DNA from 3 places in the Rhizobium sp. BK112 genome. Region 2 is predicted to be linked to each of the others. Evidence: predicted binding sites of a transcription regulator. Region 2 holds the regulator's gene; each other region holds the start of a gene.
The links. The regulator HrcA, encoded in region 2, represses chaperone genes, less so after heat shock. The targets are predictions, from matches to a motif close to GTTAGCACTCNCNNNNNGNGAGTGCTAAC.
Positions count from the first base shown of each region.

Region 1: the regulator HrcA is predicted to act here: its motif matches at 8,050-8,078, upstream of groES (co-chaperone GroES).
Region 3: the regulator HrcA is predicted to act here: its motif matches at 4,231-4,259, upstream of groES (co-chaperone GroES).

Region 1 is NZ_JACHYZ010000025.1:25,317-35,120, forward strand. Features, by position in the region: gene traA (Ti-type conjugative transfer relaxase TraA) at 1-1,946, shown strand, start outside; gene traF (conjugative transfer signal peptidase TraF) at 1,943-2,506, shown strand; gene FHT75_RS34595 (conjugal transfer protein TraB) at 2,496-3,662, shown strand; gene FHT75_RS34600 (TraH family protein) at 3,679-4,293, shown strand; gene FHT75_RS34605 (Fic family protein) at 4,526-6,091, shown strand; gene FHT75_RS34610 (DUF982 domain-containing protein) at 6,285-6,584, opposite strand; gene FHT75_RS34615 (Hsp20 family protein) at 6,654-7,130, opposite strand; gene FHT75_RS34620 (usg protein) at 7,675-7,947, opposite strand; gene groES (co-chaperone GroES) at 8,227-8,541, shown strand; partial or broken gene groL (chaperonin GroEL) at 8,602-9,804, shown strand, end outside.
Region 2 is NZ_JACHYZ010000004.1:237,730-247,533, forward strand. Features, by position in the region: gene FHT75_RS13810 (alpha/beta fold hydrolase) at 507-1,325, opposite strand; gene FHT75_RS13815 (LysR family transcriptional regulator) at 1,586-2,509, shown strand; gene FHT75_RS13820 (DUF1150 family protein) at 3,233-3,490, opposite strand; gene FHT75_RS13825 (Hsp20 family protein) at 3,538-3,963, opposite strand; gene FHT75_RS13830 (nucleoside hydrolase) at 4,242-5,186, shown strand; gene grpE (nucleotide exchange factor GrpE) at 5,225-5,857, opposite strand; gene hrcA (heat-inducible transcriptional repressor HrcA) at 5,969-7,057, opposite strand; gene rph (ribonuclease PH) at 7,185-7,904, shown strand; gene FHT75_RS13850 (VOC family protein) at 7,901-8,326, shown strand; gene rdgB (RdgB/HAM1 family non-canonical purine NTP pyrophosphatase) at 8,327-8,971, shown strand; gene hemW (radical SAM family heme chaperone HemW) at 8,981-9,804, shown strand, end outside.
Region 3 is NZ_JACHYZ010000002.1:767,736-777,539, reverse strand. Features, by position in the region: gene FHT75_RS09340 (TIM barrel protein) at 1-279, shown strand, start outside; gene FHT75_RS09335 (Gfo/Idh/MocA family protein) at 290-1,453, shown strand; gene FHT75_RS09330 (hypothetical protein) at 1,481-1,651, opposite strand; gene FHT75_RS09325 (hypothetical protein) at 1,719-2,111, opposite strand; gene groL (chaperonin GroEL) at 2,178-3,812, opposite strand; gene groES (co-chaperone GroES) at 3,860-4,177, opposite strand; gene FHT75_RS35795 (hypothetical protein) at 4,679-4,942, shown strand; gene FHT75_RS09305 (hypothetical protein) at 4,939-5,265, shown strand; gene FHT75_RS09300 (hypothetical protein) at 5,262-5,573, shown strand; gene FHT75_RS09295 (VOC family protein) at 5,811-6,191, shown strand; gene FHT75_RS09290 (ectoine synthase) at 6,242-6,628, opposite strand; gene FHT75_RS09285 (LysR substrate-binding domain-containing protein) at 6,760-7,623, shown strand; gene FHT75_RS09280 (LysR family transcriptional regulator) at 7,665-8,627, opposite strand; gene FHT75_RS09275 (MFS transporter) at 8,751-9,804, shown strand, end outside.

The DNA of each region.
Region 1 (9,804 bases), on a different contig from region 2:
AGCTTCGCTGGAACCAGGGTCGCAACCAGCTCGACCACAAGACGGTGTTCGTGCTGGACGAGGCCGGCATGGTGTCGTCACGGCAGATGGCGCTGTTGGTCGAAGCAGTCACCAAGGCCGGCGCCAAACTCGTACTTGTCGGCGATCCGGAACAGCTTCAACCGATCGAAGCGGGTGCCGCCTTCCGCGCCATTGCCGATCGCATCGGCTATGCAGAACTTGAGACAATCTATCGTCAGCGCCAGCAATGGATGCGCGATGCCTCGCTCGATCTCGCTCGTGGTAATATCCGCAGGGCTGTCGATGCCTACACCGCTCATGGTCGAATGATTGGTTTGAGACTGAAGGACGACGCGGTCGAGAGCCTGATCACAGCGTGGGACCGCGACTACGACCCTTCGAAGACCAGCCTGATCCTCGCACACCTCCGCCGCGACGTCCGAATGCTCAACGATATGGCGCGCGCCAAGCTGGTCGAACGCGGCGTCGTCGCAGACGGATTTGCATTCAAGACAGAGTACGGAACGCGCATGTTCGCGACCGGCGACCAGATCGTGTTCCTCAAGAACGAGGGCAGCCTTGGCGTCAAGAACGGCATGCTCGCAAAGGTGCTTGAAGCCGCCCCTGGCCGGATTGTTGCCGAGGTTGGTGAAGGCGAGCACCGCCGGCAGGTCACGGTCGAGCAGTGCTTCTACAACAATCTGGACCACGGCTATGCGACAACGATCCACAAGAGCCAGGGCGCGACTGTCGACCGGGTGAAGGTGCTTGCTTCCCTATCTTTGGACCGGCATCTGACCTATGTGGCTTTGACGCGCCATCGTGAGGATCTAGCCGTCTACTACGGCAGTCGCTCCTTCGCGAAGTCCGGCGGCCTCATCCCGATCCTGTCGCGCCGGAACGCCAAGGAGACGACCCTCGATTACGAGAAGGCGTCGTTCTATCGCCAGGCGCTGCGCTTCGCGGAAGCGCGGGGCCTTCATCTTGTCAACGTCGCCCGCACGATCGCACACGATCGCCTCCAATGGGCCGTTCGGCAAAAACAGAAACTCGCCGACCTCGGCGCCCGTCTAGCCGCCATCGGTGCGGCACTCGGACTGGTCCGCGGCAGCAACAAACACTCCATCCCGGACACAATCAAGGAGGCCAAGCCCATGGTATCAGGCATCACCACCTTCCCGAAATCACTCGACCAGGCTGTCGAGGATAAGCTCGCCGCCGATCCCGGCCTCAAGACGCAATGGGAGGACGTCTCGACCCGCTTCCATCTCGTCTACGCAAAGCCGGAAGCTGCCTTCAAGGCGATCAATGTCGATACCATGTTGAAGGACCAGTCGGTCGCGCAGTCCACCCTCGCGAAGGTCGCCGGCGCCCCCGAAAGCTTCGGTGCGCTGAAGGGCAAGACCGGTGTTCTCGCCAGCCGTGCCGACAGGCAGGACCGGGAAAAAGCCATCGCCAACGTGCCGGCGCTCGCCCGAAATCTTGAACGTTACCTTCGTGAGCGGGCCGAGGCCGAATTGAAACATGAGACGGAGGAGCGCGCGGTCCGGCTCAAGGTTTCGGTCGACATCCCGGCGCTCTCTCCAGCCGCCAAGCAAACGCTCGAACGCGTGCGCGATGCGATCGATCGAAACGATCTTCCGGCTGGCCTCGAATACGCGCTGGCCGACAAAATGGTGAAGGTCGAACTCGAAGGTTTCGCCAAGGCGGTTTCCGAACGTTTCGGGGAACGGACCTTCCTGCCTTTGGCTGCGAAAGACACTGATGGCAAGACTTTCGAGACCGTCACATCGGGCATGACGGCCGGCCAGAAGGCGGAGGTCCAGTCCGCCTGGAATTCCATGCGTACGGTCCAGCAACTTGCCGCTTATGAACGAACGACGGAAGCGCTCAAGCAGGCCGAGACTCTGCGGCAAACCAAGAGCCAAGGGCTCTCGCTGAAATGACCGGGGCTGCAACCCGCCGGTCGATGATCACGCAGCAACGACGAGCCATTGTGGTTCTGTCGATGGCGGCGGTGGCCGCCATCCTGCTGGTGGTGACTGCCGTCGCCGGCGGCTACCGCATCAATCTGACACCGAGCGAGCCACTCGGCCTGTGGCGCATTATCCCGCTTCATCGACCGGCAGCAGTCGACGACCTCGTGTTCATCTGCCCGCCGGAAACGGCGGCGATGCGGGCAGCGAGGGCACGAGGCTATCTCCGTTCTGGTTCCTGCCCTGGCGGGGTCGCACCGTTGATCAAGACAGTGATCGCCGTTGCAGGACAGCATATCGAAATCGGCGTCAGCGTGAGCGTGGATGGGTGGGGAGTTTCCTCTTCCAGTCTCGCACTACGAGATGGAAAAGGCCGGCCGTTGACGCCCTTTCCGAGCGGCATCGTACCGCCAGGATATGTCTTCCTGCATTCCGCATTCCCCGGCTCCTATGACTCCCGATATTTTGGCCCGGTACCGATCTCCGGCATTCTCGGGCTGGCGCAGGAGGTGTTCACCTATGTGCCGTGATTACCTTCGGCCGGCGCTGCTGATATTCGTTTCGATCGCAATCGGCGTGGTGGGCTGGAGCGGCCACGTGTTGCTTCTACCCGTCGCGCTGGGGTTTCCGCTTCTGTGGTCGATCTCGCGAACGAGATTAGTGGCGGCACTTGTCTCCGCCGGATATTTCCTGGCCGCATCACGTGGTTTGCCGCAAGGCGTAGCGGCGTTCTATTCGTCGGACATCTGGCCGGGCCTTCTGCTCTGGCTGTGTGCGTCTTTGAGCTTCGTTGCCGTGCATACGGTCCTCTGGACGAAGAACAGCGGAGATCGTCCGTTTCGCTATCTTCTGGCGGCCATCATCATGTCGATCCCGCCATTCGGTATCACGGGCTGGGCTCATCCAGCTACTGCTGCGGGTGCTCTGTTCCCGGGATTGGGATGGTGGGGCCTTGGCTTCATGACAGCTGGCCTTGCGGGCCTCGTAACCCGCATTTGGCCAGCTGTCGCCATCACCTTCGCAGGCCTTTGGCTGTGGTCCGCCGCATCGTGGACCGAGCCGGGTCTACCCAATGGCTGGCTCGGTGTCGACCTCGAATTGGGCGCTTCGCTCGGTCGGGACGCCGGTCTTCACCGCCAGCGTGACCTGATCGCAACGGTGCGGAATGCGGCCAGCGATGGCGCACGCTTTGTGGTGCTGCCGGAAACTGCGCTCGGTTTCTGGACACCGACCGTGGCGCGGCTTTGGATGAGCGCGTCCGGCGATACCGATGGGACGGTCATCGCCGGTGCCACGGTGCTCGATGCCGCCGGCTACGACAATGTCCTCGTCGCGATCGATAGGAAGGGCGAAAGCAGCATCCTCTATCGCGAACGCATGCCGGTCCCCGGCTCGATGTGGCAGCCGTGGCGATCCTGGTTCGGAGAAAGTGGTGGCGCCAGGGCAGATTTCTTCGCAAACCCGGTCGTTTCCGTTGGTGCCAGCCGGGCGGCCCCGCTGATCTGCTACGAACAACTGATCGTTTGGCCGATCCTCCAGTCCATGCTCCACCATCCCGATCTCGTCGTTGCCGTCGGAAACGGATGGTGGACCGAAGGGACGTCGATCGTCGCCATTCAGCGCGCCGCTGCCACCGCATGGGCAAAGCTCTTCGCAAAACCGCTTGTTATTGCCTTCAACACCTGACTGCCCAGGAGACATCATGCTCGACGCCGCCCTGATAAAAGAATGCGCAGACCCCTCCCTCAAGCCCGCGATAATAGAGCAGTTCGTGATGGCAGCGGGCTCGGATGATCCCCTCGCTGTTACCGTTAAATCGGGCGGCCGATTGATACTCGTTCCGAAAGCGGCTTCGACTGAGGAGGCGATGGCGATCGTGCGCCAATACGCTGGTCAGGCCGTCGTCCGCGTCGGCCTGACGCAGTTTCCCGCAGGCGTTGGAGTCAAGGAAGCGACCGATTTGAAGCCCGATCTAGTCGACCCCTGCCAGAACCTTCGCAAAGGCACGGCGATGTTCGCCAAGGTCCTCAGGATCGTTGCGAGATGGTATGGCAACCCCACGAGCAAAGACGTCTTCCCGCAGATTTTCGAGGATGCGATTTACGCATGGAAGACCGGTGAGTTCGAGGGCGTGAGCGTGTTTCAGGCGGAGGATCCGGGAACACCGGTTGGTGTTTCGCAGCAAAGTAGAGAGAAGATCCCCGCCGAGGAGGAGGACGCTGACGCGGAATCAAGAGAGGAACAGCCAGAGGCGGAGCAGGATGCTGGGCGCGCGGGGATACGGATCGATCTGTCGCGCATTGGTGGTCAGCAATAGCATTGAGTTCGTCTCGCCTTGCGAAACGGTTCTCGGCGAGGTGGAATTTTAGTTTGAGTCCAAGGCAGAAAATTAGTGTGAGTCAAACTCATAAAACTAGTGCGACTCAAAGACGCGAAACTAGTGTGACTCAAATGCAGGATATTAGTGTTTGTCAAAGGCGTCAAATTAGTGCAACAACAAAGCACGGAAGTAGTGGTCCGCTACTCACACACCGTCGCCGGAGGCCAACGTGGCGAAACCCAATGAACTGCTCGCGGCATCCCTGGCTGAACTGAGGGGAGTGACGCAGAACGGCACCCGATCGGTGGTGAAATCCGAAGAGCTCAGCCGTGTCCACCGGGAACGACTACAGGACAATGGGTTCCTCGAAGAAATCATGAAGGGCTGGCTGGCGGTGAACTCGCGACCGTCGGCCAACAACAGGATCGATGCGGCCTGGAGCACCGTCTACTGGGAGTTCGTTGCCAGATACCTGGACGACCGTTTCGCGGGTGAATGGCGACTCTCCGCAGAGGCCTCCGTGGCTCTATGGTCCGAAAACCACTCCATCCCGGGGCAGGTCATCGTCAGAAGCTCGAAAGCGAACAATCAGCTTGTGAAGCTACCGAGCAATACGTCGCTCTATCTGCTGCGCTCAAAGGAAAACGAGCCCGCCGAGACGAGAGAACGATTGAGATTGATGCCGATGGAAGAGGCGATCTGCAATCTGTCGCCGGAGTCGTGGAGAACGTCAGCGACCGATGTCATCGCAGTCATTGGCTCAATCCGCGGAACAAGCACGCTGCTTCAATACCTCCTGGACGGCGGCCGGAGCCACGTTGGCGGTCGCATCGCGGGAGCCCTGCGCCATCTCGGCAGGACAAGGGACGCGGACACGATCATCAAGACCCTGGAATCGGCGGGCTACAACCCGCACGAGGACAACCCTTTCGACCCGACAGTCGATCTGGTCACGCTGGATGCGCGACGAACTCAGGCGCCGTCCGCTACCCGGATCAAGAACCTCTGGGCGAAAATGGGGAAAGACGCCCTCAATCACATCGGATTCGAGCAAGTGCGGATCAACGACCGGGACGGATATATCGCGGACATTGATGAGCGTTATGTGGCAGACGCCCTGAACTCGCTTTCGATCGAGGGTTACGAGGTGTCGGAAGAGCTGATCCGGAGGGTACAGGACGGTCAATGGAAACCGGACGAGGACGCGCAGGACTACGAGACCAAGAACGCGCTAGCTGCCAAGGGATACAGACTGGCTTTTGAGGAGGTGCGCGATGACATCAGGAAGATCCTTGATGGAGCACCTACCGGCGAACTGCTCGAGGCACGGCACCAGGATTGGTTCCGAGCCATGTTCAGCCCTTCGGTAACCGCGGGTATCATCAAGGCGCACCAACTCGCGGGTTACCGATCGCACAATGTCTATCTGCGGGGATCCTCGCATGTCCCCTTACCGCCGCATGCAATCGCCGACGCCATGGACGCACTGTTCGAGAGCATATCGGAGGAATCTGATGCGCGCGTGAAGGCAATCCTCGCCCCATTCCTATTCACCTATATCCACCCGTTTCCGGACGGGAACGGACGCACGGCGCGCTTTATTATGAATGCGCTTCTTGCCGAGAGCGGAGCGCCGTGGACCGTCATACCTGTCGCGCGCCGTGACGAGTACATGAACGCCCTGGAAGAGGCGAGCCAGCACGAAAACATCGTGCCTCTCACGAACTTCGTCTCGGAGCTGGTGAACGCGCCACCACCATCCACGGAAGCCAAAGCCGCGTGGAAAGACAACTAGAGTACCCGCTTAAGTCGGCCATATGCGTGGCGCCTGAATGGATGCGGCGCTTAGATATCAGTCACCGGTCGCGGCGTGTGGCGGAACTCGCGGCATTCCAAGCATGAAGACGGATTTCTGCCAGTAGCGTTGGCCCGATCGTCATGGCATTGCTTGCAGCCTGCTCCAAGATGTTGTCCATCATCGAATTACCTCAGCGTACGTGCGGATCCCTGTCCCGGCGCAGGCGAGACGCGACGATGGCGTTAGTTTCCGGCGCCAACAGATCGTGCTTTTCAGCAAAGGCGGCAAACAGGCCGCGGGCGGTCTCCGCTTCGATTTCGCCGCGTAGCGCGGCACCACACGCCTTAAGCGCAACGGAGTGCGCGTGATCTCTGAGCGCCGCCGGCCACTCGACGAGATGCCGGTACGCATCCATCGCGCTGCGAACCTCCGCCGGAAAGCCGAGTCCGACAAGAATAGAAACAGGCTCTTTGAACATATCGGGTTTCATTGCGCTCTCCTTCCTAACCCGCGATGTTGACGGGCGCCGCCGCAGCGACGCCCTCTTGATGGGTTCTGCTTAAGCGGCCTTCTGCGCTTCGATCTGCGCGGGAGGAGCCGACGGCTCAAGAGTCGCCGCAGTCTCGATGGCGATTTTTCGCGGCTTCATTTCCTCCGGAACCTCACGAACGAGATCCACGGAAAGCAGACCGTTCTTTAGATCCGCTCCGTTCACCCTGACATGGTCGGCGAGCTCGAACCGGTGTTCGAACGGCCGGCCGGCTATGCCGCGATGAAGGTAGGCTTCGGTAGCCGCCTCTTGCTCTTTGCCGGTCACGGTCAGAAGGTTGGACTGGAATGTTATGTCGAGATCGTCCTGGGCGAAACCTGCCACCGCTATCGAGATCCGATAGCTGTCATCGCCAGTCTTGACAATGTCATAGGGCGGCCAGTCGTTAATCGAGCGGGCGCGCTGAGCATTTTCGAGAAGATTGAAGACCCGATCGAAACCGACGCTGGATCGGAACAGCGGTGCATAGTCGTAGGATGTTGCCATAGCCATATCCTCCTTGAAGCAACATGGGTACGGAGCGCCGAAAGATGGCGCTTCCAGCAAGGCCAGCCCTATCCTCAGCGGCTGGCAGCTATCGATTTGGTTTTTGAGAATTTCGGATGCAAGACCAGCGCCTGAGAAAATTAATCGAACCAGTCGATCGAGCTCATAACTTGCAGCTATATCCCGTACGCCCTCACAAGAGGCGCACGCAGATTGCCACCGACGGCCGAACCGCGGAATTCAGAGCCGGCAATCAAACGTGGGCTGCGCAGGAAAACAACGCTTGCCCTTCAACGGCACTATTCAGCGATCTGGTCTTCGGGCCATCTCTGGTGCTCCGATGCAGTGGCGCTTGAAATCCTCCATCGCTCGTCGAGGCTTTGCCACTCAATTCCATTTTGCAGCTTGGGAGCAATTGGCTTGCGCGATCCCGACTCGCCTTTGACATCGTCACACGGAGACCGCGATGACGTGCGCCGTGGGCCGAGCTCATCAAGCCTCGGTCGAAAAAAGAGCCAGGCAACGAAAAATCCGGACTCAAGTCTCAGTGCAAATTGAACTCGCCTTCAACGCGGCGCCATTCGTTCGGTCCGATCAGGCGCTGATGCGTATAGCGGACGGAATGCAGCGGCCCGTCAAGGTTGGTCTGCCAGAAGTCGAGGAACTTCAGCATTTCAGGGAAATCAGGAGCCAGATCGTAATCCTGCCAGACATAAGTCTGCAGGACGGATTCGAAATCGGGAATGCGGTAGAGGATGTGCGCGGTAGTAAGGCCATAACCGTTGAGCTGACGCTCCAGATCCGATGAAAATCGCATGCTTCGTCTCCGTTTCGTAACAGTCTGAAGGTGGCGCAAATTTTTTCCGCCATCAACGAATTTTTGAACGCTCAAGGCCAGGTTGTTGTTCCTTTCCAGTGTGTTAGCAGCCCTCTCCGAGGAGTGCTAATTTTTTCGTTTCGCCCTCTTGAAATCGAAAAATCGCAAAACCAGATCATTTCGCGCAAAAGGCTCGATCGAGATTTTGCACCCGCCCGGACTGGTCATCCGGTCCGGCCAGGGGATTAACGTCATCATTTTTGCTCAACGGAGGAAAACATGTCGTTCCGACCGCTTCATGATCGCATTCTCGTCCGCCGGGTCGAATCCGAAGAAAAGACCAAGGGTGGAATCATCATTCCCGACACCGCCAAGGAAAAGCCGCAGGAAGGCGAGGTCATCGCCGTCGGGCCTGGCGCGCGCAACGAGGCCGGCCAGATCCAGGCGCTCGACGTCAAGGCCGGCGATCGCATCCTCTTCGGCAAATGGTCCGGCACCGAGATCAAGATCAATGGCGAGGACCTGCTGATCATGAAGGAAAGCGATGTCATGGGCATCATCGAAGCCCAGGTCCAGCAGAAGAAAGCTGCCTGAGACGATAACCCGCCAATCCAACCCATCAGTCAGATAGCTGCCTATTGAGGAGTTAACGAAATGGCTGCGAAAGAAGTCAAGTTTCACACCGATGCCCGTGAACGCATGCTGCGTGGGGTCGACGTACTCGCCAACGCGGTGAAGGTGACGCTCGGCCCCAAGGGTCGCAACGTCGTGATCGACAAGTCGTTCGGCGCGCCGCGCATCACCAAGGACGGCGTTTCGGTCGCCAAGGAAATCGAACTGGAAGACAAGTTCGAGAACATGGGTGCCCAGATGCTGCGTGAAGTGGCATCGAAGACCAACGATCTAGCCGGCGACGGAACCACGACCGCAACCGTGCTTGCTCAGGCAATCGTCAAGGAAGGTGCGAAAGCCGTTGCGTCCGGCATGAATCCAATGGACCTGAAGCGCGGTATCGACATCGCCGTCGACGCCGTCGTCAAGGAACTGAAGACCAACGCTCGCAAGATCACCAGCAATTCCGAGATCGCCCAGGTCGGCACCATCTCCGCGAATGGCGATTCCGAGATCGGCCGCTATCTCGCCGAAGCGATGGAGAAGGTCGGCAATGAAGGGGTCATCACCGTCGAGGAAGCCAAGACCGCCGAAACCGAACTCGAAGTCGTCGAAGGCATGCAGTTCGATCGTGGCTACCTGTCGCCTTACTTCGTGACCAACGCCGACAAGATGCGCGTGGAGTTCGAGGATCCCTATATCCTCATTCACGAGAAGAAGCTCTCGAACCTGCAATCCATGCTTCCGGTTCTCGAAGCCGTCGTCCAGTCCGGCAAGCCGCTGGTCATCATCGCTGAAGACGTCGAAGGCGAAGCACTTGCGACCCTCGTGGTCAACAAGCTGCGTGGCGGCCTGAAGATTGCAGCCGTCAAGGCTCCGGGCTTCGGCGACCGCCGCAAGGCCATGCTGGAAGACATCGCCATCCTGACGGGCGGCACTGTCATCTCCGAAGACCTCGGCATCAAGCTCGAGAATGTCACCCTCAACATGCTCGGCCGGGCCAAGAAGGTGGCGATCGAGAAGGAGAACACCACCATTATCGATGGCGTCGGCTCCAAAGCGGAAATCGATGGCCGCGTCGCGCAGATCAAGGCCCAGATCGAGGAGACGACCTCCGATTACGACCGCGAGAAGCTGCAGGAGCGCCTGGCAAAGCTCGCCGGCGGCGTTGCCGTCATCCGCGTCGGCGGATCGACCGAAGTCGAAGTGAAGGAGAAGAAGGACCGCGTCGACGATGCACTGCAT
Region 2 (9,804 bases):
GCAATGTTCGGCGGCGCGAAGGATTGCCCGGGGCTGCTGGAACTTTCTGGTATTCCGTCACGTCACAAGTGGCACCAATGACTGCTGATGGCTCTCAGCTGCCGTTGGCGCTCTCTGCATTCATGACCGCTTTGCGCCTCATTTCAGCCGTTCAGACACTATGGTCAGTGTTCCAAAAGCTGCCATCGAGCTGAGCGCCTATAATGAGCACTTCGGAAGCCGGTGGTACTTCCGACATTAAATCGACGGACATCCCCCCGCTCTTAATTCCCAGATGTCGAAGCCGAGACGCCGAGCCATTTCGGCCGGTGGAGTAATCGGCCACCGCAACGAAAAATTTAAGCGCGACAAGTTGCATCTTTCACTACGCGCCAAGCAAATTGCCACTGTCGGAAGCACCCTCCGGGGACGCTCCACGTACCAGCACCAACAGGTGTCACCCGGCACTGCCGGGTGACAGATCGTCCGGCCGACGTTGGATGAAGGCCGCGGTCCGGTCGATGTCGTCAAGACCTGATGAACGAGAGCAGGTCGGGGTTGAGGACATCTGCATGTGTGGTCAGCATGCCATGGGGGTAGCCCGGGTAGGTCTTCAGCGACCCGTTCTTGAGCAGGTCGACCGCACGCGGCACGGAACTTGCGAAGGGGACGACTTGATCGGCCTCGCCATGCATCACCAGCACCGGCACGGTGATCTTCTTGAGGTCTTCGGTATAATCTTCCAGCCAAGAGTCGACAGTCGCGTAGTGAGCCAGGGCACCACCGGCCATGCCCTGGCGCCACCAGTTCGCAATGATCGCCTCCGAAGGCTCGGCCCCGTCGAGGTTGTAACCGTAGAACGGGTTCTCAGGGACGAACCGGAAGAACTGCGACCGGTTGCCCAGCACGCCCGCTCGGATCGCATCGAACCACTCCGGCGGCTGACCGGACGGGTTTTCCTCGCTCCGGTACATGTTCGGCGTCAGGGAAGCGACCAGTACCGCCTTCGAGACGCGCTCCGGGTGGCGAGCGACATAGCGAGCCACCTCACCGCCACCTGTGGAGTGGCCGATGTGGATCGCGTCGCGCAGGTTGAGGTGCTCGGTCAGGGCCGCGAGGTCGGCAACCCAGTGGTCCATGTCGTTGCCGGTGCCGGGCTGGTCGGATCGGCCGTGGCCGCGCCGGTCGTGGGCGATCACCCGGTAGCCCTGGCGAAGGAAGAAGGTCATCTGGGCGTCCCAATCGTCCGCCGACAGCGGCCAGCCGTGGCTGAAAACGATCGGCTGGCCTGAGCCCCAGTCCTTGTAGAAGATGTTTACGCCGTCCGTGGTAGTGATTGTAGGCATCGAGTCTCTCCCTCTGCGCTGTTAAACATTCCTTTGAAGGTCAAAATAATCAATTAGAGCCATTCATCCACGCGCCACTGCAATAATCAACGCAATATTGCCACGCATGCCTCATCTTTCTTTTCGAAGCGCAGGCGAAATACTCCGGTGAGGCGCGTTCGATTGTATCCCGAAATTGCGACGTTAATTAAATCCCCCTTCTATCGAAGACAAATACCTTGTACGTTCGAGCTATGCCTTAAAGGTATAGCGAGGATCCGATGGAGCTGAGGCATTTGCGCTATTTTGTTGCTGTTGCGGAGGAGGGAAGCTTACTGACCGCAGCAGAGCGGCGGCTTCACACGTCCCAGCCCTCACTCAGCAGGCAAATTCGCGATCTGGAAACCGAAGTCGGTGTAAAGCTGCTGGAACGGCAGTCGCGCGGCGTGACGCTCACCGCCGCCGGTAAAGTGTTTCTTGATCACGCGCGGCTGGCGTTATTGCAAGTCGAGGCGGCTGCGGAAGGGGCCCGGCGGGCAGAACGGCCAGAAAAGCAGTCGTTCACTATCGGTTTTCTCGCAGGGCAAGAGGTCGTGTGGCTACCCCATGCATTGCGCATTATTCGTGAGGAAGCGCCGGAGGTTGAAATCATATTGTCCAGTCAGTCTTCCCCGGACCTTGCTCTGGCACTGATGCGAGGCAAGCTGGACGTCGCGTTCCTTCGCCCCGAGACGCAGAGTGTTGGTGTGTCCTTCAAGTTTTTAGCCAAGGAGCCACTGATCGCCGTACTGCCGGCGGACCATCGCTTGACGTCGCGCAAAAAGATCCGGCCGCAGGACCTTGCCCGCGAAACTTACGTCAGTTCGGCTAGAATTTCTCCCGTATTGCAATCCGTGATCCAAGATTACGCGTCGAACGTTGGGATCACCCTCAAGGCAGAGTACGAAGGCGAAGGCCTGCCGTCAGCAATGTCGCTCGTCGTGTCTACAGGTGGAATAACGCTTATTCCGCTTTATGCGCAAAATATGCTGACGCCAAATGTCGTTGCTAGAGCACTTGAGGGTGTGCCTCCGACAATTGATCTCACCTTAGGATACAACGATTCAAATTCCTCACCTTTGCTCCGCCGATTTTTGTCTCGCTCTGATGAATTAGTCGCCAACGTCCAAAATCAGAGCATCATCCGCTATGCTGAAATTCCATAGCAGAGATCAAGCTCATGCGATTTCTGCTTGTTGGCGTGCTCCCGAATCTTGTTCAGCATTCTCGAATTTCGGGTATCGACCCATCTCGACTTTTCCGATCAAGGAGCGCGAGGCAAAAGTGGACGGCAGGCTTCACCACTATCAGAGGTCGACGCTATTCAAGGGCTGTGACACCGATTCCTCGCAACCAAGCGGCAACGTCCACACCAGCTCTCCTGTGGCTGAATTCGGTTCCTCAGTCGCAATACTAACTCAGATGTCGGGGAAATGCTCTCTAGACCCAAATCCGTCGAAGCTGAAGATCTTACTCGAACAGTTGGTGTTTGGTCGCATAGTTACCGCTTGCTCACCGCTTTTGGCCGCAAAGCGGAAGAAACGCTCATAGTGATCAAGCGTCCGCATCGGTCAGGGATGGCGCTGATCTTTCCTCGCTGGATGTCTGTTATCGCGTGTGAGCGCCAAAAAGCTGCCAGTCGGCTTACGGCCCCAATGCGGTCACTAATCCAACCCGACGCCAATCTCTCCTACTGGCGCACAGTTGCCATAACCCTGTCAGTCTGGTGGGATTTGATACCGAATCCTGGAGCTTCCAACATCATCGCACGGAAAACGTCGAAAGCAGGCTACGCGCATATATCGTGACATCAGCCCCGACCGCAGCAAAATCGGATAAGCGACCGCGCACTGCAAGAGCGGTGAAACGCGACGGACACCATCTGACGGTCAGTGCAGGCTGACCGTCTTCAGTTCGTCCTCGGCAGCCTTGAAAAAGGTGCTGGAGCGGTTGTCCGTCAAGAGGATCGGCGTGCCGTCGGCGCCGAAGAGTGCCCAGAGATCGACGTTCGGATCGATATCCGGCGCCTCGGGAAAGCACTTGGCGACCTCTTCGGTGCGCATTTTTCTGATGTAGGCGACCTCGCCGTTGCCGATGTGGGCAAGCTCGGATTTGGTCAAGTGAGACGTGGCTTCTTTCATCAACATTCCTGTTCCTCCGGAAGAAGGGACCAACGGTTCGACAAACCGTTGTGCTACTGTGAAACCGAAATGTTAATTTTCTTGACCATGCGCGCGGGTTCCGGACGAATTAGATCGACGGAGAGCAGACCGTTCTTCAGGCCGGCGCCGAGCACCTGCATGCCGTCGGCAAGAACGAAGGTGCGCTGGAACTGGCGGGCGGCGATGCCGCGGTAGAGATAGTCCCGTTCGCCCTGTTCCACTTGGCGGCCGCGGATCAGAAGCTGGTTCTCCTCAATGGAGACATCGAGTTCCTCCTCGCTGAAACCGGCGACGGCAAGGGTGATGCGCAGACGTTCCGGGGCGCCGTTGTCGGCGGCGATGCGCTCGATATTGTAGGGCGGATATCCGTCGCTCGCCTTGGAAATGCGCTCCAGCGTCTTTTCCATGGCATCGAAGCCCAGAAGCAGCGGGCTGGCGAAAGGGGTAATGCGGCTCATCTCTTTTCAAGTCCTTGATGCAAGCGACCATCCCGGACCTTAAACGCAGCGTCCGGATGCCGCTAATATGGGGAGAGCAGTCCAGTGCTGCAAGGCACGGTGCGACGTGCCGGCGCCACCTCACAATTTTAAAGCGGTGCCGCCGGCTGCTTGCTTGACAAAGCGGCGGCTGCCTCGCATCAAAACATGCCCGCACGGACTGTGCTGATTTGTGACGGGAAATGAACAAATCGGTGCATGCCGAGGCAAAGCGCACCCGCGAGGATGGAACGATCGGAATGGCAAGCGCAAGAAAGATCATCATCGACACGGATCCCGGCCAGGACGATGCGGCCGCCATCATGCTGGCCTTCGGCAGTCCCGAGGAGCTGGAGGTGCTGGGGATCACGACGGTCGCCGGCAACGTGCCGCTTTCCTTCACCAGCCGCAATGCGCGCATCGTCTGCGAGCTCTGCGGCCGGCGGGAGACAAAGGTTTTCGCCGGCGCCGACGCGCCGATCGCCCGCAATCTGGTGACGGCCGAACATGTGCACGGCAAGACCGGCCTCGACGGGCCCGACCTCAGCGAGCCGACGATGGCGCTGCAGCCCGACCATTCGGTCGATTTCATCATCGAGACGCTGCGCCGCGAGCCGACAGGCACGGTGACGCTCTGCACGCTCGGGCCGCTCACCAATATCGGCCTGGCCTTCCAGAAGGCGCCCGACATCGTTCCCCGCATCCGCGAACTGGTGATGATGGGCGGCGGCTTCTTCGAGGGCGGCAACATCACGCCGGCCGCCGAATTCAACATCTATGTCGATCCCGAGGCCGCCGATATCGTCTTTCGCTCAGGCGTGCCGATCGTGATGATGCCGCTTGACGTCACTCACCAATTGCTGACCCGCAAGGACCGGGTGAAGCGCATGGCCGAAATCGGCACGGCGCCTGTTAAGGCCATGGTCGAGATGCTGGAATTCTTCGAGCGGTTCGATATCGAGAAATACGGCTCCGACGGCGGGCCGCTGCACGACCCGACCGTGATCGCCTATCTGCTGAAGCCGGAGCTCTTCAGGGGTCGGGACTGCAATGTCGAGATCGAGGTCCGGTCCGAACTCACCGTCGGCATGACCGTCGTCGACTGGTGGCATGTGACCGAGCGCAAGCGCAATGCCAAGGTCATGCGCCATGTCGATGCGGACGGCTTCTTCGATCTGCTGATCGAACGTTTCGCCCGCATCTGAAGCTTTGGTTTCCCTTCCTGAGCGGAAGGGAAACGTCCTTAAGCGTCCTTCTCGTCGAAGACGGAATTGGTTTCGGCTTCGGCCGGCTTGGGGCCGCCCTTGGCGACGCCGACCATGGCCGGGCGCAGCACGCGTTCGCCGATGGTGAAGCCTGCCTGCACGACCTGGACGACCGTATTGTTCGGCACGTCGGGGTTGGGCACCTCGAACATCGCCTGATGGAAATTCGGATCGAACTTCTGGCCGACCGGCTCCAGCTTGCGAACGCCGTGGCGCTCAAGAGCCGACAGCATGGCGCGCTCGGTCATCTCGACACCTTCGATCAGGGTGCTGAGGCCGGCATCGGCCGCGGCCTTGGTCTCCGGAGAGATGGCATCAAGCGCGCGGCGCAGATTGTCCGAGACGGCGAGCATGTCGCGCGCAAAACCCGCGACGGAATAGGACTTGGCGTCCTTCACTTCGCGCTCGGTGCGCCGGCGCAGATTGTCCATCTCGGCGGCAAGGCGCAGATAGCGGTCGCGCAGCTCACCGTTTTCGGCTTTCAGAAGCTCGAGCGGGTCCGGCTGGGCAGCCTCTTCCTGCGCAATATCGTTCTCGACGTAGGCGGCAGCGTCGGCTGCGGCATCGGCCGCAGTTGCGTCAGGTCCGTTTTTCGTCGTGTCATCGGTCATGACGGTCTCCGGTTGGTGTCTTCAGATGCGCCCGATATCGAGGTTTGACCGAAAAAAATCAAGTCTGCGTGACAAAGAAGCGAAAATTCCGCACGTTCGCCAGTTGCGGCGTCAAAGCTGATTGCGCGAAAGGCGGGAGACGAGCTGGGCGGTGTAATCCACCATCGGCACGATGCGGGAATAATTGAGCCGCGTCGGGCCGATGACGCCGACGGCACCGACGATGCGATCGTCATCGTCACGATAGGGCGCGACGATCAGCGACGAGCCGGACAGCGAGAAGAGCTTGTTTTCCGAACCGATGAAGATGCGCACGCCGGAACCGGTTTCGGCGAGATTGAGAATCTCGATCAGGCTGTCCTTCTTCTCGAGATCGTCGAACAGCAAGCGCAGCCGGTCGAGATCCTCGGCGCCGGCCAGCCCCTCGAGCAAGTTGGCGCGGCCGCGGATGATCAGTTGCGCGGGCTTGCCCTCGTCCGGGCTGCCGGCCCAGACAGCGATGCCGCGCTCGACGAGATCGCGCGACAGGGCATCGAGCTCGTGGCGGACGTCATCCTTCAGCCGGCTCAACTGCTTGCGGAGTTCCGGCAGCGTCTGGCCGGACATATGGGCATTGAGAAAATTCGCCGCCTCGGTCAGTTGCGAGGAGGTGACGCCCGCCGGCAGCTCGATGATGCGGTTTTCCACCTGATCGTGATCGCCGACGAGCACGGCCAGCGCCTTGGTCGGTTCGAGCCGGATGAACTCGACATGTTTCAGCACCGGATCGCTTTTCGAGGTGATGACGAGGCCGGCGCCGCGCGAAATGCCGGACAGCATGCGGCTTGCCTCGTTCATCATCGATTCCACCGGATTGCCGCCGCTTTCGGCCCGCACCTGCCGGTCGATGTTGGCGCGCTCCTCGGCAGAGAGGTCGCCGACCTGCATGAAGGCATCGACGAAGAAACGCAGGCCGATCTGGGTCGGCAGCCGTCCGGCGCTGACGTGCGGCGAATAGATCAGGCCGAGTTCTTCGAGATCGCTCATGACGTTGCGCACCGAGGCCGGCGACAGCGACATCGGCAGAAGACGGGACAGGTTGCGCGAACCGAGCGGCTCGCCACTTTCCAGATAGCCTTCGACGATGCGCCGAAAAATTTCCCTGGAGCGCTCGTCCAGTGCGGCAACAGCATCCGAAACCGACGTCGACCTGATGCCCATGAAGCTTAAGAACCCGCGCTGATGATACTTCCCGAAAAGTAAGTCAAACTCGCACCCGTGGCAAAAGGGAATTTGCAAATAGGCGCCGCCAATCGTAGAAGCGGTCAACAAACCCCAGGAGATAAGAATGCGGCCTTCAGGCAGAAAAATCGACCAGATGCGCAAGGTCTCGTTCGAGCGCAATTTTTCCAAGCATGCGGAAGGCTCCTGCCTGGTCAAGTTCGGCGATACGCATGTGCTCTGCACGGCCAGCCTTGAAGAAAAGACGCCGCCCTGGCTGCGCAATACCGGCAAGGGCTGGGTCACCGCCGAATACGGCATGCTGCCGCGGGCGACCGGCGAACGGATGAAGCGCGAGGCCGCCGCCGGCAAGCAGGGCGGCCGCACCCAGGAAATTCAGCGGCTGATCGGCCGGTCGTTGCGCGCCGTCGTCGACCTGCAGGCGCTCGGCGAACGGCAGATCACGCTCGACTGCGACGTCATCCAGGCCGATGGCGGCACGCGGACCGCCTCGATCACCGGCGGCTGGATTGCGCTTTACGATTGCCTGAAATGGATGGAAAGCCGCAACATGATCAAGGTTGACCGGGTCCTGAAGGATCATGTCGCCGCCATCTCCTGCGGTATCTTCGCCAGCCAGCCGGTGATCGATCTCGATTACCTCGAGGATTCCTCGGCCGAGACCGATGCGAACTTCGTCATGACCGGCACCGGCGGGATCGTCGAGATCCAGGGCACGGCCGAGGGCACGCCGTTCAGCGAGGGCGAATTCACCTCGCTGATGCAGCTTGCCAGAAACGGCATCGGCGAACTGGTGGCGCTGCAGAAGCAAGCCGTCGAAGGATGAACCCCATGCTGGAAGGCATGTTGGAAACGGCGCTCTATGCGCGGGATCTCGATCAGGCCGAGGCGTTTTACGAAGACGTCCTCGGACTGGAGAAGATCGCCCGCGCCGCCAACCGGCATGTCTTCTTCCGCTGCGGGCCCGGCGTTCTGTTAATCTTCAACCCCGAGGAAACGGTGAAGCCGCCGGCGCCTGATGCCCTGCAGGTGCCGCCGCACGGCACCACCGGCCAGGGCCATGCCTGTTTCCGGGTATCCGGCCGCAATATCGACGCCATGGCCGAGAAGCTGACGGCGGCTGATGTGGCGATCGAATCCGAGGTGCGCTGGCCGAACGGCGGCCGCTCGATCTATTTCCGCGATCCGGCCGGCAACAGCCTGGAATGCGCAGAGGCTAAAATCTGGGGCATCGAACAGGATATCTGAATGCGCAAGCTTGAAACGAAGACCATCGTCGTCGCCAGCCACAATGCCGGCAAGATCCGCGAGATCCAGGAATTGATCGGGCCGCTCGGCTTCACCGCCAAATCGGCGGCGGAGCTGAATTTCGTCGAGCCTGACGAGACCGGCACGAGTTTCGAGGAGAATGCGACGATCAAGGCGGTGGCCTCGGCCAATGCCGCCGGCATGCCGGCGCTTTCGGACGATTCCGGACTGGTGGTCGACGCGCTCGGCGGCGATCCCGGCGTCTACACCGCCAACTGGGCGGAGAGGGCCGACGGCACGCGCGATTTCGACATGGCGATGGCCAAGGTGGAAAAGGCGCTGCAGGATGCCGGCGCGACGAAGCCGGAACAGCGCACCGCACGTTTCATCAGCGTGCTCTGCCTCGCCTGGCCGGACGGGCACACGGAGCTGTTCCGTGGCGAGGTGGAAGGCAGCGTCGTCTGGCCGCCGCGCGGCACCCAGGGCTTCGGCTACGATCCGGTCTTCCAGCCTAAGGGTTACGACATCACCTTCGGCGAAATGAGCGGCGAGGAAAAACACGGCTGGAACGTCGGCAAGCCGCAAGCGCTGTCGCACCGGGCCCGCGCCTTCAAACTCTTCGTCGAAACCTGCCTGGAGGCATAAGGTCGGTACGTGGGCACATCAGACACGCCAAGCAGCTCGCGCGATGCAGCACTTTTGCCCGATACCGGTGAGCCCGGCTTCGGCGTCTACGTGCATTGGCCCTTCTGTGCGGCGAAGTGTCCCTATTGCGATTTCAACAGCCATGTGCGCCACCAGCCGGTGGATCAGGAGCGCTTCACCGCTGCCTTCTTGAAGGAGATGGCAACGGTGCGGGCGATGAGCGGGCCGAAGACGGTCACCAGCATCTTCCTCGGCGGCGGCACGCCCTCGCTGATGAAGCCGGAAACGGTCTCGGCCATTCTCGACGGCATTGCCCGGCACTGGCACGTGCCTGCCGGCATCGAAATCACCATGGAGGCCAACCCTTCGAGCGTCGAGGCCGACCGCTTCCGCGGCTATCGGGCCGCCGGCGTCAATCGTGTCTCGCTCGGCGTGCAAGCGCTGAATGATCGGGACCTGAAATTCCTCGGCCGTCTGCATGATGTCGCCGACGCGCTGAAAGCAATCCGGCTGGCGCGCGACATTTTTCCCCGCATGTCCTTCGATCTGATCTATGCCCGGCCGCAGCAGACGGTCGAGGAATGGGAGAAAGAGCTGAAGGAGGCTATCTCCTATGCGGTCGACCATCTCTCCCTCTATCAGCTGACCATCGAGGAAGGCACGCCCTTCTACGGCCTGCACAAGGCGGGCAAGCTGGTCGTGCCGGACGGCGAGCAATCGGCATTGCTCTACGAGGCGACGCAGGAGATCACCGCGCGCGAGGGCATGCCGGCCTATGAGGTTTCCAATCACGCCCGGCCGGGTGCCGAAAGCCGGCATAACCTGACCTACTG
Region 3 (9,804 bases), on a different contig from region 2:
GCCGACCGGCTCGACTACGTCCATTTCAAGGATATCGACCAGGCCGTCTTCGACCGCGTGCTCGGTGAAAGGATCCGCTTCTTCGAGGCCTGCGGACAGGGCGTGATGTGCCCGATCGGCCGCGGCGTCATCGACTACCCCGCCGTCAAGCGGACGCTCGAGGAGATCGGTTATCACGGCTTCATCACCGTCGAGCAGGAGCGCGATCCGAGGAATGTCGCCGGCAGCCTCGACGATGTGAAGCAAAGCCGCGATTACCTCAGGTCCGTTGGTTTTTAGGGAAAACACTATGACGAATGACAGGCGAAAGCCGATCCGCTGGGGCATGGTCGGCGGCGGCAAAGGCAGCCAGATCGGCTATATTCATCGCTCGGCGGCGCATCGCGACGACGTCTTTGCCCTTGCGGCGGGTGCCTTCGATATCGATCCCGAGCGCGGGCGCGCCTTCGGTCTAGATCTCGGGCTCGACGCAGCCCGCAGCTACCCGGACTATGCGACGATGTTTGCCGCCGAAGCCGCACGCGCCGACGGTATCGAAGCGGTGTCGATCGCAACTCCCAACAATACCCATTTCGCGATCTGCAAGGCAGCTCTCGAACATGATCTGCATGTGATCTGCGAAAAGCCGCTCTGCTTTACCATCGCCGAAGCCGAGGAGTTGAAGGCGCTGTCAAAAGCGCGCGGTCGGATCGTCGGCGTGACCTATGGCTATGCCGGCCATCAGATGATCGAGCAGGCGCGCGCCATGGTCAGGAATGGCGATCTCGGTGAGATCCGCATCGTCAACCTGCAATTTGCCCACGGCTTCCACAGTGCTGCGGTGGAGGAGCAGAACCCGTCGACGCGCTGGCGTGTCGATCCGAAATTCGCGGGCCCCAGCTATGTCCTCGGCGACGTCGGAACCCATCCGCTCTACATTGCCAAGGTCATTCTGCCGCACCTCAAGATCAGCCGCCTCCTCTGCACCCGCCAGAGCTTCGTCAAAAGCCGCGCGCCGCTGGAGGACAATGCGGTGACCCTGATGGAATACGACAATGGCGCGATCGCCACCATCTGGTCGAGCGCCGTCAATGCCGGCTCCATGCACGGCCAGAAGATCCGCATCGTCGGCTCGAAGGCCAGCATCGAATGGTGGGATGAGCGGCCGAACCAGCTCTCCTACGAAATCCAGGGGGAACCCGCCCGCATTCTCGAGCGCGGCATGGACTATCTCTATCCCGAGGCCAGGATCGACGACCGCATCGGCGGCGGCCATCCGGAAGGCCTTTTCGAAGCCTGGGCGAACCTCTACCGTCGCTTCGGCTTTGCCATCAACAGAGCGCGCGGCCTCGCGCCGGCGGGCATTGAGGATCTTGTCTTTCCCGATGTCGATGCCGGGCTGGAAGGGGTGCGCTGGGTGGAAAACTGCGTGCGGTCCGCCGACGCCGGCGGGGTCTGGCTGGATTATCGTTAGGCCGTCAACCGCGGTGTGACGCTATGCTCAGATAAGCCGGTCGTCATCTTCCGCCGCCCGCGGCGCGCGGCGACGTGTGCTGTCGTTGGCGGCTTTTTTCTGCCCGTCGGCTGATGCCTCAGGGACTTTCTTGAGGCTTTCGCCGCCGGCGTCGTCTGCGGCTGGCTGCGGGTCGCTCTTTTTTTCAAAGCGGATCATGGGTCATTTCCTGCTTCAACAGTGGGAGCGCTCCGCAGATATATCGGAGCGCTCTAGAAAAACGGCGTCAGACGGCAAGCGCAGTGGCGCAGCCTTGAACACTTCGGCTGTCGGACGAGGTCTGCCCAGGCATGGTTGCCCAGCCGCCCGCTTCGACAAACTGACGCTGCTTGTAGCCGTCGTTAAGCGCTTTGAACTCGATCAGTTTAGCGCTCGCATCCGGCGCCGCCTTGAACCGCTCGACGCAAATGGCCGACGCCAATTCTCCGCGTGCGGTATCGCCGGCGGCGGCGGCCGCTTTGCTTGACGTGCCGCCTGTGACCCAGCCTCCCCAGCTGAAGCCGATGATCATCGTGGCGATCGCCGTGACGACGCAGGCCCAGACGAGAAGCGTCTTGGATGGCTGGTAATTGTCGAAACGCTGGGTAATCGATGTCTTGCTGCTGCTCTGCACGGACATTGGAATTCTCCCTGTCTATTGTTCGGGTTGCGCCGTCCGGCGACGCCGGACCGGTTCAGGCTGGCCTCAGTATCCCATATCGCCCATGCCGCCATTTCCGGCTGAAGGGGCAGAGTCTCTTGCGGGAATGTCGGCGATCATCACCTCGGCGGTGATCAGAAGCGCCGCAATCGAGCCGGCGTCCTGCAGAGCGGTGCGTACGACCTTGGCCGGATCGACGATGCCGGCCTCGATCATATCAACATAGGTCTCCGTCTGTGCGTCGAAGCCCTGATTGTGATCATTGCTGCCGGCGAGTTTTCCGACGACGATGGAGCCTTCGAACCCGGCATTGTCGGCGATCTGCCGGATCGGGGCTTCAAGCGCCCTGAGCACGATCGAGATGCCGGCCGTCACGTCGGCGTTGTCGCCGGTCAAACCCGTCAGCGCCGACTTCGCGCGCAACAGTGCCACGCCGCCGCCCGGCACGATGCCCTCTTCGACCGCCGCACGGGTCGCGTTCAGCGCGTCGTCGATGCGGTCCTTCTTTTCCTTGACCTCCGTCTCGGTCGCACCGCCGACACGGATGACTGCGACGCCGCCGGCCAGTTTCGCCAGGCGTTCCTGCAGCTTTTCCTTGTCGTAGTCGGAGGTGGTCTCCTCGATCTGCGCCTTGATCTGCTGGATGCGCGCCTGGATGGCCGCTTTCTCGCCGGAACCGTCGATGATCGTGGTGCTCTCCTTCTCGATCAGCACGCGCTTGGCGCGGCCGAGCATATCGAGCGTGACGTTTTCGAGCTTGATGCCGAGATCCTCGGAAATCATCTGGCCTGATGTCAGCACGGCAATATCTTCCAGCATGGCCTTGCGGCGGTCGCCGAAGCCCGGCGCCTTGACGGCCGCGACCTTCAGGCCGCCGCGCAGCTTGTTGACGACCAGCGTCGCCAACGCCTCGCCTTCGACATCCTCGGAGATGAGCAGAAGCGGTTTGCCGGTCTGCACGACGGCTTCCAGGATTGGCAGCATCGCCTGAAGGCTGCCGAGTTTCTTCTCGTGAAGGAGGATATAGGGGTCCTCCAGTTCCACGCGCATCTTCTCGGCATTGGTAACGAAATAGGGTGAGAGGTACCCGCGGTCGAACTGCATGCCCTCGACGACGTCGAGTTCGGTCTCGGCGGTGCGCGCCTCCTCAACGGTGATGACGCCCTCATTGCCGACCTTGTCCATCGCCTTGGCGATCATCTCGCCGACGCTGACGTCGCCATTGGCGGCAATGGTGCCGACCTGGGCGATCTCGCCTGACGATTTGACCTTCCTCGCCCGCGCCTGGATCTCCTTGACCACCGCAACGACGCCGAGATCGATGCCGCGCCTGAGATCCATGGGATTCATGCCGGCAGCGACGAGCTTTGCGCCTTCACGAAAGATGGAGGCCGCAAGCACCGTCGCCGTCGTCGTGCCGTCGCCGGCAAGATCATTGGTCTTCGACGCCACCTCGCGCACCATTTGCGCGCCCATGTTCTCGAACTTGTCGGCGAGCTCGACTTCCTTGGCGACGGTGACGCCGTCCTTGGTGATGCGCGGTGCGCCATAGGCCTTGTCGATGACGACGTTGCGGCCCTTGGGGCCAAGCGTGACCTTGACGGCGTTGTTGAGCAATTCGACGCCGCGCAACAGGCGATCGCGCGCATCGGTGGAGAATCTGATTTCCTTGGCAGACATGATATTGGTCCAGTTCGGTCTTGAGATACGGATCGGAATGCGATCGATCAGGCGGCCTTTTGAGAGGCCACTCCGATCTTTTCGACGATGCCCATGATGTCGGTCTCCTTCATGATCAGAAGGATCTCGCCCTCGATCGTGACCTCTGCCCCCGACCATTTTCCGAACAGAATGCGATCACCGACCTTGACGTCGAGCGGGTTGAGAGTGCCGCTATTGTCGCGCAGGCCCGGGCCGACTGCGACCACGTCGCCTTCCTGCGGCTTTTCCTTGGCGGCGTCTGGAATGATGATCCCGCCCTTGGATTTGACATCGCCTTCCGCACGTCGAATGACGACGCGGTCGTGAAGTGAACGGAATTTCATAGAGGTCTTTCTGCTGCCGGCGCATATGGCGGCTGCAACACATAAATAGCACCCGTGGCACTCGATTGATAGGAGTGCCAAGAAATATTATTCACGCTGAAAAATTCAGGAAATCATTTCGGCGGGATGTTTTGTAATAATTATGAATTGAATAGAATTTCTTGAGCCATTACGCTCCATTTTATTTACGTGACCGCGGAGTTAATTTGGCGTTTTTTATAGATAAATCCGAATTTATCTTGATTTAAACGCAATCCAGGCGTAACGATAAGTCTCGTCGATTTGGCCGACTTGGCTTCGCGGTGTCAGAGACCTACGACCCGCCATACACCACCGAATTCTCGATAGCGAATAATGACGTCGTTCCGGCGTGCATTTCGCGTATTCGATCCGGAATGAGCTTGGCGCTGACCGCGGATGTACCGGCAGCGCCGAGTTCGTCCGGTTCGGATCTCAACGATACAGGAAACGCATCGGCGTATTCCTGCGGAGGCCTTAGCCGTGACAAGCCGCACCACACAAACCGTCGTCCGCTTTTCATCTCCTTTCCGCCTGCCAGGTTTCGACGGGACACAGCCAGCCGGGGAATATCGCGTCGATTATGACGAGGAATTGATCGATGGCGTTTCCAGGCTTGCCTGGCGACGCGTCGGCGCTTTCATCCACCTGCCGGCGATCGCCGCACAGAGTTCGACGCTGCAGATGATGCCTATCCATCCGTCAGATCTCGAAATCGCACTCGAACAGGATCACCAGCAATCATGACCGCTACGCGCAACCCGCAACGCAACGGACGCCCCGTCCGACGCGAGGCAGCAACACATATCTTCAAGGTGGGGCAGACCGTCCGGTTGAAGGACGGGTTCTTCATCGTTCCCTCCAAACTCCCCGATACATACCGCATTACCGCCACGCTGCCTCCGAGAGGCAATGTGCTGCAATACCGCATCCGCAGTGACGACGAACGTCACGAGCGGGTGACGACGGAAGACAGCCTGGAACCGCTAAACCTATCGCCCGGCAGCGGCGCAACACTGATCGAGACAACGTTTGGCCACGGCCCGAATGACGGAAGGTTGACATCGTGAACAGTCATGAAGACGAAGGAAGACCGAACGCCTTTGCTGTCGGCAACAACAAGGGCGGCGCGGCCGGCCACTACGCCATGGACATCGGACGCGACCGCCGGATCGAACCCGCCCGTTCGTGGACCGTCTATCACGCGAGCGTTCCGACGCACGCGGACCATGCCGTGAACGGCGCGAGCCGTTCGCAGGCTGGGAGAGACATGCTGTCCTTCAATCTTCTCAACATCGGATACCGGAAGGAATGGCTCAGGCTATCCGACGCTGCGCAGATCGCTCGTGACACCCCGCCGGCTCATCCGTGGCGTTAGGATCCGGCCCCTACTCCGCCCTTCCCCCAAATCACGTGACAGCGTCGCAGGGCTTGCGCTGAACAGCGGCAATTCGGCGCGCCGATTTCTTCGCCAAGGCGCTCGAGCGGATCGCCAGCCTTTTTGAACGACGCCCTTTCGTTGACTTCGGACCGCGGTTGAAAGATGTTGGCGTCGTGCCATCTTGAGGGATGAGCCGTCCTTCGGAGACCAAGGGAAGTCAGGGAGTTTGCGTCCATGTTCGATCACGTCTCCATCGGCGTAAAAGACATCGAAAGAGCCCGCCGTTTCTACGACGCGGCGCTGGCGCCGCTCGGATATGAGCGGCTGTCCAATTCCGACACGATGATCGGCTACGGCCCGGAAAGGGTCGGCCTCTGGGTGATGCAGGTCGAACACCCCGTTGTTGCCGATCTGCGATCCGGGCTGCATTTCTGCTTCGTCGCCCCGAACGAGGCTGCGGTCGATGCCTTTCACGCGGCGGCCGTCGCCTCCGGCGGCACGGATAATGGCGAACCGGGGATCCGGCCGGATTACGGACAATTCTATTACGCCGCCTTCATCATCGACCCGGACGGCTACCGGCTCGAAGCCTATTTTCATAAAGGCGAGCTGTAACAAGCCGACTGACCGTCAGAAAACCGCGCATTTTCCCTTATAGGCTGATCTCAATAAGCCGATCCCGAGGGGTCGTTCAAATTATGGCGCTCGGATCCCTCGAGCGGCGGATTGAAGACGCTGACGAGGATCATATCCTGGTCACGGCCGCCGCGCAGCAGATGCTTGTCATGCTTGTCGAGCACATAGATATCGCCTTGACGGATCGGAAAGACGGTGCCGTCCATATCCTCCACCTCGCCCTCGCCGGCGATGCAATAGCAGGCTTCGAGATGCTGGCGGTATTCGAGAAGCGAAACGGTGTTGGCGCGCACGATCGTATGACAAACGGTAAACCCCATCCCGTCCTTTTCCGTCAGCAAACGGTGGCTCGTCCCATTGCCCCATTCCACAAAATAGTCGGTTGCTTCGACATCCTTCAGGCTGCGCACATACATTCCGCTCTCCTGGTGTAAGAAAATTTGACACGTCAGCGATACTGTTCAGATCCGCTTCCTGCAGTCATACTGGTGATCTCCATATTCGGACAAATGATGATTTCTATCGGATAGCTGAGGAAAACTTACAGATGACACTTCCATTCGGCGCATTGAGAGCCTTCGAAGCGGCAGCGCGTCTTTCAAGTTTCTCACGCGCCGGCGACGAATTGCGCGTCACGCATGCCGCGATCAGCCATCAGATCCGTCATTTGGAGGAATGGTTCGGACGTGCCTTGTTTCTGCGTGAAAAACGCGGCGTGCGGCTCGCACCCGAGGCCAAAAGCTTTGCCGAAACCCTATCGAGTAGTCTTGAAAGAATTTCCGCAGAAGCGGAATTATTGAAGCTCAGGACGAGATCCGAGATCACCGTCGGCTGCATCCCGTCCATCGCGACGCGATGGCTGATACCATCGCTCAGCGATTTCCTGGCGAGGCATTCGGATGTCACAATAAAGGTGGTCTACGCCATGGCCGAACAGCGTCTGCGTGAAACCGGCTGCGATGTACTGATTACGCTTGGCGCCGACACCTTCGAAGGCGTCGTTTGCCACCAGCTTTTCTCCCGCGCCACTCAACCTGTCGCCAGTCCGCGCTATCTTGAAAGAAAGGGCAGCATCGACCACGCGACACAGATCGCAACGGCAGACCTGCTCCACGACGAGACCACAGCGCATTGGGCGCAGTGGCTCGACAAGGCGGGCGTGCCGTTGACGCCAACGCTAAAGGGGCCGGTGTTTCAAGACTTCAATTTGCTCGCAACCGCCGCCATTGCCGGTCATGGCGTGGCACTTTGCCCGGTCGAGTTATGCCGCCGCGAAATCGAGAATGGCGACCTGATCGTGCTCTCGGACATCGCGATTCTCGCACAGGAGAGCTATTTTCTGATCTGCAGGGCTTCTCCCCAAAAATCAATTTCAGCCTTCTGTACGTGGTTCAAATCGGTCATTGAATAGACGGCGGCCGGGGCGACAATCTCGATGCAATCACCCCTGAGTCAAGCCGCAGCTCTCGATATCGATACGCGGCAGCCGGAGGCTTCGAGCGCCTCGCTGGCGACGTCAAGGAACAGGCCGCGGAACCAGCGCGCCCGGCCGTCCGCCTGGTCGACGCGGCGATAGAGCATGGTCACGGGATCGGCCGGCAGGGAAAGCGGCGGCTGGCAGATCGTCAGCCCATGCAATTGCGCCATGCAGCGACCGATCGATTCCGGCACCGTGGCGATGGCCGGCATGGCCCTGAGCGCCGTCGGCAAGGCGGAAAAACGCGGCACCGTCGCCACCACCTGCCTGACGTGGCCAGTGCGGCTCAGCGCGCTATCGATGCTGGTCGCGGCATTGCCTTCGAACGAAACGGTGACATGGGCGACATTGGCGAAATCCTTGAGGCTCAACGGCGCCTTCAGCCGGAGCTGGGCTTCATCGTAGATGCAGATCGAGGCCTGATCGAACAGCGGCGCGCGGATGTGCCAGGAGGCCGGCTCTTCGTGCACCGAGACGCTGAAGTCGAAGACGCCCTCGTCCAGCCGGCGCGCGGCATCGCGCTTGTCGGAAGCGATGCCGATCAGCCGGGCGCCGGGTGAGAGCTGGAGAAGACGGGCGGCAAGCGGGCCGAAGAAGGCCGATTCGAGATTGTCGCACATGCCGATGCGGAACTCGCCCTGCCAGCTGGCCGGATCGAATTCGGCCTGCGGGCGGATGGCACGCTCGATGCCCGACAGCGCATCCTCGATCGCCGGGGCGATGGAAAGGGCCCGTGGCGTCGGCTGCAGGCCGCGGCCGACGCGCACGAACAATTCGTCATCCAGTGCCTCGCGCAGGCGCCGCAAAGCGGCCGAAAGACCGGGCTGGCCAAGCAGCAGCCGCTCTGCGGCGCGGCTGACATTGCGCTCCTGCATCAGCACCGAAAAGGCCAGCAGCAGATTGAGGTCGATCTTGCGAAGAGTGGCATCATTCATCATCACCAGTAATACCTGGCATGGCTACTATCAATTTGCAATAGGAAAGGAAGCTGTACATTTTCTCGTTCCCTGCCGCCCGGCAACCTCCCCCGATGAGGCGGCAGCAAATAAGGAACGATTTCGATGACTCTTTCCAAATCGCGAAACGGGGCAGGGCTGGCATTGCTGCTGCTCTGCGCCGCCAATTTTCTCGACGCCATGGATGTCTCCACCATCGGCGTCGCGCTGCCTGCCATCCAGGCCGAACTCGGCATGGAGGCGACCTCGCTGCAATGGGCCGTCAGCGCCTATGTGCTCGGCTATGGCGGCTTCCTGCTGCTCGGCGGCCGGGTCGCCGACGTCTTCGGCCATCGCCGCGTCTTCCTCTGGTCGCTGGCAATTTTTGCCACCGCCAGCATCGCCGGCGGCTTCGTCGACAGCGGCCCGACACTGATCGCCGCCCGGTTGATCAAGGGCATTGCCGCCGCCTTCACCGCGCCGGCCGCCCTGGCGCTGCTGCTCTCCGTCTTCGGCGAGGGAACGGCGCGGGCAAAAGCGCTCGGCGTCTTCTCCTCCACCGGCGCCGCCGGCTTCGTGCTCGGCATGGTGATCGGCGGTGCTGCGACGATCTTCAGCTGGCGGGCGACGCTCGTCATGGGCGCGCCGGTCGCCATCCTGACGCTCCTTCTTGCGCCGCTGGTGCTGCCGGCCGACCCGAAAAGAACCGGACCGCGGCCGGCCTTCGACTGGGCCGGCGCGCTGACCATCACACCCGGGCTCTTGCTCTTCGTCTTCGGGATCACCAACGCTGCGGCAGCGGGCTGGCAGGCCTTCCCGACCTGTTGCTCGCTCATCGCGTCGCTGGTGCTGATCCTGCTCTTCCTCGCGGTCGAAGCGCGCCATGCCGATCCGATGGTGCCGCTCGGCATGTTCCGTCGGGCCAAGCTTCGGCATGCCAATGCGATTGCCGCCCTCTTCCAGGGCGCCTATGTCGGCTTCCAGTTCCTGGCGACGCTCTACTATCAGAACGCCATAGGCTGGTCGGCCTTCACCACCGGCTTCTGCTTTGCGCTTGGCGGCGTCTTCGTGATGTTCCTGGCGCCACGTTTTGCCACACTCGCGCAAAATCGCGGCGCCACCGGGCTGATGGCGGTGGGTGTCGGCCTGCAAGCCTTCAGCTACATCTTCTGGGTGACCG